Regions from separate parts of the Paenibacillus sp. FSL H7-0940 genome, predicted to be linked through region 2. Evidence: riboswitches for the same ligand, from Rfam matches in the RefSeq annotation. Region 2 holds a riboswitch; each other region holds the start of a gene.

Region 1 (2,203 bases), 3.2 Mb from region 2:
TATTAAAAGGGTGCTGTTCAATCGCGAATTAGCGACTGGCAGACACCCTATTTGAATTCATTTTAAATGTTATTTTCTCTCTACTTCAGAATGTACAGCTCGATATCCTGAAAACCAAATGAGCTTACAGACTGTTTGCTACCCGGGATAAAGATATCAATCCGGTGACCTTTGATTGCACCGCCCACATCACGTGCTGTGGCTACAAAAGCTTGTTTTGGCAATCCTGGATGGCTGTGACCAGTTACCAGTACTTTAGTTCCAAGTGGAATCACACTTGGATCAACTGCAATCGTACCCAGTTCAAGGTCATTCCCGAAATAATCGACTGCACCCCAGCCTCCATTTTCAGACGGATCTGCAGAGTATGCCGTTGCTTTTACGTTCACAGCTTTGCTGTAATCGAATGTCTTACCCCAGGCTTGAACCACTTTGTTATCTGCGTTAACGTCCAAACTTGCTGTGGTAACCGTTTTGGCTGGGGTCTTGCTCTCCGTTGCCGCAGCGGCTGCAACATTGTTTGCCTTACCGGGAATCGTAATTTTCAAACCACCATAAATGTTGTAAGCCGAAATGTCGTTGTTTGCTTTAACCAACGTGTTGAGTGCTACTCCATATTGTTTTGATAAGGTGTAGAAGGTATCCCCTTCTTTGGCCACATGAACTGAATCGGCGTGAGCCGGAACGGCTTGAATGAGCATTGCTGTTGTCATTAATGCTACTGCTGTTTTGGCTATACGTTTCTTGTTAATCATGGTCTTCCTCCCTCATTATGCCTGCGAAGTTAGTTGTCGGATTCGGATGAGGAGCCACCCTATAGGTTCTTCGTTACATTTGAAACGTTATGTACCCCTAATTCACCCCAAGCAGTGTGCTGTAGATCTTCCCCCTGCACAATCTGCATCGTTACATCCCCCGCACTCCCTGTCCGGAAGTTTCGGCAGAGTTCAATATATCACAATTTTGTAACCTGAACTTGTAGTAATTCTTACCAAATGGTTTTTAGCATGTAAGCATTTGTAAGAATACTGGTTAATTCAGAAAATTTGGTTGACCCGATTCCTTTATATTTGGTAACAGAATAGTTACTTTTCCGAATGCTTACGCGATTATTATCCATAAAAAATAGCGTTACCGACTCGAAGTCAGTAACGCTATTTAATCACATCGTTTAGAGTACTTTGGCAAGAAAATCACGTGTACGTGAATTTTTTGGAGCTCCAAACACCTCATCAGGTGTTCCCTCTTCCACAATAACCCCGCCATCCATGAACAGGATTCGGTCTCCCACTTCACGTGCAAAACCCATCTCATGGGTTACGATGACCATTGTCATCCCGCCTTCTGCAAGACGTTTCATGACATCCAACACTTCACCGACCATTTCGGGGTCCAGTGCCGACGTAGGCTCGTCAAACAGCATCACATGCGGCTGCATGGCCAATGCTCTAGCAATGGCGATCCGCTGCTTCTGTCCACCAGACAGCTGATTCGGGAATGTATCTTTTTTATCGTACAAGCCCACGGTGTTAAGCAGATCAGCGGCGATTTTCTCCGCTTCCTGAGTGGATTGTTTCTTCACTTTAATTGGAGCAATCGTAATGTTTTGCTCTACCGTTTTGTGTGGGAACAGGTTGAAGTGCTGGAACACCATGCCCATTTTCTCACGAGTTGCGTTAATGTTATGCTTGGGGTCCGTGATTGACACGCCTTCAAAATCAATCTCTCCTGAGGTAGGCTGTTCCAGCAGATTCAGACAACGCAAGAAAGTACTTTTACCTGAACCGGAAGGACCGATGACCACGACAACCTCACCTTTGCCAATCGTCACGTTAATGCCCTTAAGCACATCGTTATTTCCATAAGATTTGTGTAATTGTCTAACGTCTATCACTTGCACTCAACTTCCTTTCCAGTCGTCCCAGCAGCTTGGACAAAATGAACGTCATTACAAAGTAGATGGCTGCTGCAATCAAAAATGGACTCAAGCCTTGGTACGTAATGTTCTTGACTACACTTGCCTGATACATAATATCCACCATACCGATAACTGAGATAATGGAGGATTCTTTGATGATAGTTATGAATTCATTACCGATCGCTGGTAATACAGCTTTGAAGGCTTGTGGCAATATGATATAACGCATCGCGGCGCCTCTTCCCATACCTAATGAACGCGCTGCCTCCAACTGACCACGATCCA
Region 2 (2,203 bases):
TGCCGCAGCTGTGCATCTCCGAATTCCACTTCCAGAGCTTTCATCTGCTCCCAGGGGAGCCAGCTGTAGATATTGTAAGGCGGATCATACTGCCAACTGCAGATAAGCTCCGCATGTTCTTCTCGCATGGGTACAACGTGAAACGTCACAGGGGTTTCCTTCATACACCTGCATGCTCCTTTCCTTGAAACAGAACTCTTTGTCCACTCTACAAAAGTGATGTTCATTTAGCAAGTCTTCCTTCCCAAGAAAAAAAATGAAACAAAAGTTCCGGTAATTTCGTTTATATTATAACGGGATGGGTAAAAACATCATAAGGGCACGGACGAACGAACGCAAAATGAACCTGTTGATGTCGCAGGATATACCCCGAGTATAACTTGCAACATGAATAAGGATTGAAGCACAAAAAAACCGCCGGATACATTCCTGCGGAGAATGTACCGGGCGGTTCTGTTATGCTTCTTGCTTCGTTCCAGTATGGTTAATGGTTACAGCATCATGTTGCTCAGCTTGTCCCTAGTCAAGGGCCAGTGATTCATATGCGTCCGTGCTCATAATCCGTTTTGCGCCAACATAACGATTGGCCCAGTAGTTTTCACTCAATGCACTGATCGTAACGCCTTTGGAAGAAGAGGAGTGTGCGAACTTTCCATCCCCTACAAAGATTCCTACATGAGATACGCCTTTACCTGTTGTATTAAAGAACACCAGATCGCCAGCTCTCATTTCCATGCGGGATACGGAATCGCCCATGTCGAATTGGGAACTGGATTGGCGTGCCAAATCAATACCCAACTTGTCGAATACATACCGGGTAAATCCGGAGCAGTCAAAGCCGTTAAGCGTTGTTCCCCCACTTTTGTATGTAGTTCCCATTGCTGAATCAATTACTGTGTCCATCTTTGAATCTGCGAATGCGCTACCTGCACCAAGCGATAAAGCGAATGTGATGCTAAGTACAGCTGCGGTTAATTTCTTCTTGAACAAGAGATATTCCCCTTCCAATGCCTGCGAGGTTAGCTTAAGGATTCGGTTGAAGGTCCCCTATGATCCCTCTGTAGCAAGATCAATTCACCCATAACTGGTTCCCCCGCTTCCCAGGTGCCAGGAATTTGGCTATGCTAGTTATGCACCTGCGAAATCAAGAAATGACGATTTAATTTTAAGTAGTTACAAATATGAATGTAAAGATTACAAAGTTGTTACTAAAAACTCACTGCGATTATTGTAACAGAGGAGTACGGCTTTGGCAACGTTTAGCAACAAAATTAGCAAAAAAAACCTCGACCTTTGACGGGGAAAGGTTGAGGTTTGCCTATTTATAAGTACATATTAGGCCATGAGTTTAACATGTGATGGTAACAATTTTTAAACTATCTGCTCTCACCTTTGGATATTTTGGACTGCCATAATCGGAAATGGCTGCATATTTTCCACAGACTCAATAGACATCTGGCAAGTGGATACGTCTGTTGTAGTATAAGTCCGGTCAGTCCCGTTAATAACCATGAGGCTGTAGTGAACGCCCCAAAGACGAGCAGGTGTACTCCGCCCAGCAGTAATGCAATGCCGATTACAGCGATGATATGACGCAGTGCAATCCAGAGTGCTTTGAGGGTACCGTGAGCCCCGCCTTCTCCTTCTGGTGCCGAAACACCGAACTGCATATAGAGTATGACATGGTGGATGATCCAACCATATACAATCCAGGCAGCAACATAAGGTATGCCAGGCAAAAGTAATTGAAGGGAATGAAATCCGTCCATGAGAATCGAGTAGAGCTTCGGTATGAGCCAGTAGGCGGGCAGAAGTATCAATAATGTACGTATGGTGTGGAGCAGCAGCATCGGTTTCCACAGATTTTTGATTCCGCGGACAAAGGGGATACGCTCTTCTGTAGAATTAAAGTGCTGAAGTGAGTAGAGCAGTCCTGCCTGAATGAGGGGGCTGATCAACATGCGAACCAGCAGCATGCCCCCGAGAATCCATAGATAACGATGAACCTCCGGATGGGTAGACAGGTTAAGTTGACTTTCCATTTTGAACAAAAGTGTACTCAGCTCACCGGCATCAGCATCTGGATAGCGAAGGAGCAGTGGGATGACGGCCGATTGTACCATTCGATAGAAGAAATATCCCCAAATGAGTTGATAGAGAAATAAGAGTGCGGCAATGAACATATGCTGACGGACGAGAAACC
Region 3 (2,203 bases), 1.5 Mb from region 2:
TGTATTATTTTTGCAGCAAATTCTTGATATCTTCTTCAATCTTGTCCGGTGTTGTTTTGGGAGCATAACGTTTAATGACCTGTCCGTTCTGATCCACGAGGAATTTGGTGAAATTCCATTTGATTGCTTTGGAGCCGAGCAGGCCAGGAGCTTCTGTGCTAAGGTGTTGGAAAAGAGGGTGAGCGCTTGAACCGTTCACATCAATTTTCTCAAACATGGGGAAGCTCACGCCATAATTCATCTGACAGAACTCGGCAATATCGTCGGAAGATCCTTTTTCCTGTGCAAACTGGTTGCTTGGGAAACCAAGCACTTCAAATGGAGCATCTTGAAACTTGTCTTGCAATTCTTGCAGACCTTTGAATTGAGGGGTAAGGCCGCATGAGCTTGCCGTATTCACAATCAGGAGCACTTTGTCACGGTAGTCGGACATTTCAACTTCTTGACCGCGAAGGGTATTCACTTTGTAATCGTAGACTGTCATCTAAATCGCCTCCATTTATTTACTCTTATATCTTCTATTATATTGGTTGCAATTAAATATTGCAAAACTAATATGGTGTTAAAAGAATCAAAACAGGCAAGTTGTGCAGAATACGTGAATGAATTGCGAAGTGATTTACGCCAGAGTGAGAATTAGATAGCCTTGAAGAGATAGATAGAGTATAACTTTGTTGTAAGCGTTATTATGGATAGGAATTGGCAAAAATCTGCCGATTTGGTGATCTGGGCGGACTTTACACCGACATGGCACGGGTGTATGATTCATAACGTAATTTCAATTTAAACTAAATTGTACTTGAAAAACGAAACAAACGATAATATCGCTCGATCTTACCTTAAGATATACGAACGATGTTTTAATCGCTGAGTTTCCATTCATTAATGAATGGGAAACGGGGGAACCAACGGAATGCGCTGTCCAGGACAGTGGGCATTCATGGGGTGAATTTTCCGGTGACAGCCGGAAATAGGGCGACTCTCGCGCCCGAATCCGTCAGCTAACCTCGTAAGCGTTAAAGGGAGAGGCAACAAGCCGTACGCTGGTTCATGGTGTTTTCGCCATGGGTTATTTAAGAAGCGTTCGGGAGGCCTTGGTCCCCCACGCTTCTTTTTTGTTGTCTTTTCACGCCAAGGGAGGAACGAATGATGGATACTGAGATGATCTTAGTGACTGCTCCAAATGAAGCAGGACGTAAATTTATCAAATTGCTGATGTACAAAAAAATGCCGTTTGCCGTTCTAACCAACAGTGCAGGGGAAGAGCGAAGACTCCGTAGAATCGGAGTAGAACATGTCATTCGCATGAATACGGCTGCAGCTCAAAAATGGTTTTTGCCGCAGGGCAGCGTAGGCAACGTGTTTATTTTCGAGAACAGCCTGAATCTGACCTGTCGTTATTTACAGATCTGCCGTTCATGGACATCGAAATCCCTGTGCGTCATTACGGAGCAGAGTCATCCTAAGGGCATCTATCGGGGCATGGGCGCAGACCGGATTGTATATTCGCTCAATGGGGAAGTTGGCTTTCTCCTCAATGGTTAATGCCATAGCTTGTGATTGCTCAGGTGTAAGGTGCCTGTTATAATTGAATGTATCGATAAACGGAAGTTTGAGGAGACTCATGCAGGATGGTGAGTCTTCTTTTTTATGCTTACAAGGAGGAATTGGCGTGCCGGATGTAGGTGGATTGAAATGGTTGTTTTTTGATGTTGGAGATACGCTGGTGGATGAATGGGAGCCGGTTGATGATATTATCGGACAGTTTGTCCGTGAAGCTTGTGCTTTGGGGTATCCGGTGACAATTGAGGCGGTACGCGAACTGTTCGCGAGTTGTTACCGAAAATATGAGCAATGGCCTATGAGAGTGGCGATTCGCACATTCGTTGAAGACGAGGGGCATCAGAAACAGATTCAGGACAAGCTGAAGTTTCAAAAAGATCTTGAACGTCCTTTTCCTTCAGCGGATTCCGTTCTTCAGCAGTTGTCACGGCATTATCGCATTGGCATTATTGCCAATCAGAGTCCTGGAACGGAAGAGAGACTGGAAAGCTATGGCTTGCGGAAGTATGTTGATGTTCTGGCATGTTCGGCTGAAGAAGGAGTGTCCAAGCCAGACCCTGAGTTATACGCTGTGGCCTTGAAGCAGGCCGGTTGTGAACCGGAGGAAGCCGTCATGATCGGCGATCGGATCGATAACGAC
Region 4 (2,203 bases), 2.2 Mb from region 2:
GGTGCAGCTTTGGAATCAGCGATAATTTTACTATCTCCATTAGCTCTTTCATACTTGTAACCCGTAATTTTCACTTTGTTAAACCAAGCCTCCGCTCCTTTAATGGATGCGGTAATTTTAGCGTTAGCAGGTCTGGTTTTTAGAAATTTAACAATCGTTACACTCTCTCCAGCTGTCAGAGATGGCACTTCGTAGATTCTTGCGCTCGCTGGTTTAAGAGAGTTGGAATCATGTTGTTGTCCCCATGCTGTCAGCTTACCACCTGAAACGACCTGTGTATTCAGAATCGCCTCCACACCTTTGGCAACTGAATTTTTACTGCGGTTAGCAAGTGTGCTGTCGATAAATGAGAAATCACCTTTGCGTGCTGCTACTTCATCCAGCATAATCATTACATTAATCATGGCATCATCATTGTAAGTGATGTGCTTGTGGTATCCGGAGCTTTGGTAAACTTGTGGCCACCCGCCGTTTGAATACTGCATGTTGATCAAAAAGTTAATTCCTTTGATTGCAGCTGTGGAGTAACGCGGATCATTCGTCTTTTTAAATTCCTTCGCCAATCTTCTAATTTCTGAGTATGTAGCCTTGTTGTCTATCGTGGACTTTGCCCACTCTCCACTTGTCTGTTTATAATCTTTTCTCCAACCTCCATCCGGCAGCTGGTTCTTCAAAATATCAGAAATACTCGCTGTAGTACCCGACGCATCTGCAGCAGATACCGTCCCTACAGGGAGAACTGCCATTCCAACTACTGAGAACACCATCGTACATGCCAGGACAAAAGTAATTATTTTCTTCGCTTTCAAATGTAACACTCTCCTATGTTCGTTTTTATAAATCTTCCACTTCTACTTTACGTATGATATACGCCCCGAACCTCCTTTATTTGTATTTATTGCATAATAAAATCAATTTTCATCCAATATGTGGATTGGATAATCAGATAATATGCAAAAAATCGATTTTTGTCAATATATGCAACTTAATGAATATAATCTCTCTAATTCTACATAACGGAATAGTTCTTTTAACTCATGACAAACCTATCTATTTATCCAAATTCGTCTTACACGAATCAATAATGACGTTTTTGTCATGAATGATACCCAAACTCGATCCCTTCTTTCATATAAAAACCTTAATTCCGCTAACATTGAGGTATTACGAAGGGTTTTAAATGGGTTTGACAATTACGCATTTATGCAATATAGTTTCAAATAGTTACAAAAACTTAATTATTCATTGCCGAGTTTCATGTTTGAAAACGGGGGAACCAATTTGGGTGAATTATTCTTATACATAGGAAATATAGGGAACCTTCTACCGAACCCTTAGCTAACTCCGTAGGCATCGAAGGGAGAACATTGATTTTGAAAAAACTGATTATCTCCATTTTTGGAGCAGCTGTATTATTTACATCCGGGGCAACAAGCACAGAGGCAAGCAGTATCAACTCCGTAGTGAACAACATGACAGGTATTCCTTACAAATGGGGTGGCACAACTGTAGCCGGCTTCGACTGTTCTGGTTTTATGAGATATCTTTTCAACAAATACAGCATTGAATTACCACGTACTTCGCAGCAGCAAGCCAAAGCAGGTACTCCCGTATCCAAGAGCAATGTTCGGACAGGTGATCTGGTGTTCTTTAATACAACAGGCAAAGGCATTTCACATACAGGTGTATATATCGGCGGCGGACAATTCGCTCATGCCTCCAGCAGTAAAGGTGTAAGCATCACGAAGTTATCGAATCCATACTTCAATGATCGTTATGTAACAGCACGTCGGGTAACTGGACAGTTTATGTATGATAAAATGTTAGGTAAAATGTGATTCACATACAAAAAGGCATCGGTTATTAACCGGATGCCTTTTTTGCACTTAAAAATGTATGTTGCATTGCTTACTAATGCAGCGCCTTCTGCACTCGCATCGCACCCTGAGACAGGGCATGTCCTCCACCAACAGCTCCAGCCACGGCTACGGTCTCCATAATCTCCTGATCTGTTGCGCCCTTAGCACGGGCTTCTTCTACATGGTAGAAGGTACATACCTCATTGTTGGCGAATAATCCAATGCCAAGCGCAATTAGCTGTTTTGTCTTCGCATCAATCACACCAGGTTGGAAACATTCTCCGGTAAACTCATGATACGACTTCACCACACCTGGCAGCACATCGCTTAATGCTCCAATCTGA

The links. A riboswitch is a leader RNA that binds a small molecule or an ion and turns the genes downstream of it on or off. The one in region 2 is predicted to bind cyclic di-AMP.
Region 1: it holds a riboswitch for cyclic di-AMP, as region 2 does, so the genes downstream of both, MHB71_RS07450 (3D domain-containing protein) here and MHB71_RS24650 (C40 family peptidase) in region 2, are expected to answer to the same signal.
Region 3: it holds a riboswitch for cyclic di-AMP, as region 2 does, so the genes downstream of both, MHB71_RS18105 (hypothetical protein) here and MHB71_RS24650 (C40 family peptidase) in region 2, are expected to answer to the same signal.
Region 4: it holds a riboswitch for cyclic di-AMP, as region 2 does, so the genes downstream of both, MHB71_RS14600 (C40 family peptidase) here and MHB71_RS24650 (C40 family peptidase) in region 2, are expected to answer to the same signal.

The regions. Positions count from the first base shown of each region.
Region 1 covers NZ_CP150280.1:1,674,958-1,677,160, reverse strand. The annotation lists gene MHB71_RS07450 (3D domain-containing protein) at 81-755, opposite strand; cyclic di-AMP (ydaO/yuaA leader) riboswitch at 758-953, opposite strand; gene MHB71_RS07445 (amino acid ABC transporter ATP-binding protein) at 1,172-1,894, opposite strand; gene MHB71_RS07440 (ABC transporter substrate-binding protein/permease) at 1,881-2,203, opposite strand, start outside.
Region 2 covers NZ_CP150280.1:5,577,761-5,579,963, reverse strand. The annotation lists gene MHB71_RS24655 (GNAT family protein) at 1-164, opposite strand, end outside; gene MHB71_RS24650 (C40 family peptidase) at 520-954, opposite strand; cyclic di-AMP (ydaO/yuaA leader) riboswitch at 994-1,131, opposite strand; gene MHB71_RS24645 (hypothetical protein) at 1,377-2,203, opposite strand, start outside.
Region 3 covers NZ_CP150280.1:4,067,024-4,069,226, reverse strand. The annotation lists gene MHB71_RS18110 (glutathione peroxidase) at 5-484, opposite strand; cyclic di-AMP (ydaO/yuaA leader) riboswitch at 856-1,031, shown strand; gene MHB71_RS18105 (hypothetical protein) at 1,147-1,545, shown strand; gene MHB71_RS18100 (HAD family hydrolase) at 1,673-2,203, shown strand, end outside.
Region 4 covers NZ_CP150280.1:3,353,929-3,356,131, forward strand. The annotation lists gene pelA (pectate lyase) at 1-818, opposite strand, end outside; cyclic di-AMP (ydaO/yuaA leader) riboswitch at 1,237-1,368, shown strand; gene MHB71_RS14600 (C40 family peptidase) at 1,374-1,838, shown strand; gene MHB71_RS14605 (carboxymuconolactone decarboxylase family protein) at 1,912-2,203, opposite strand, start outside.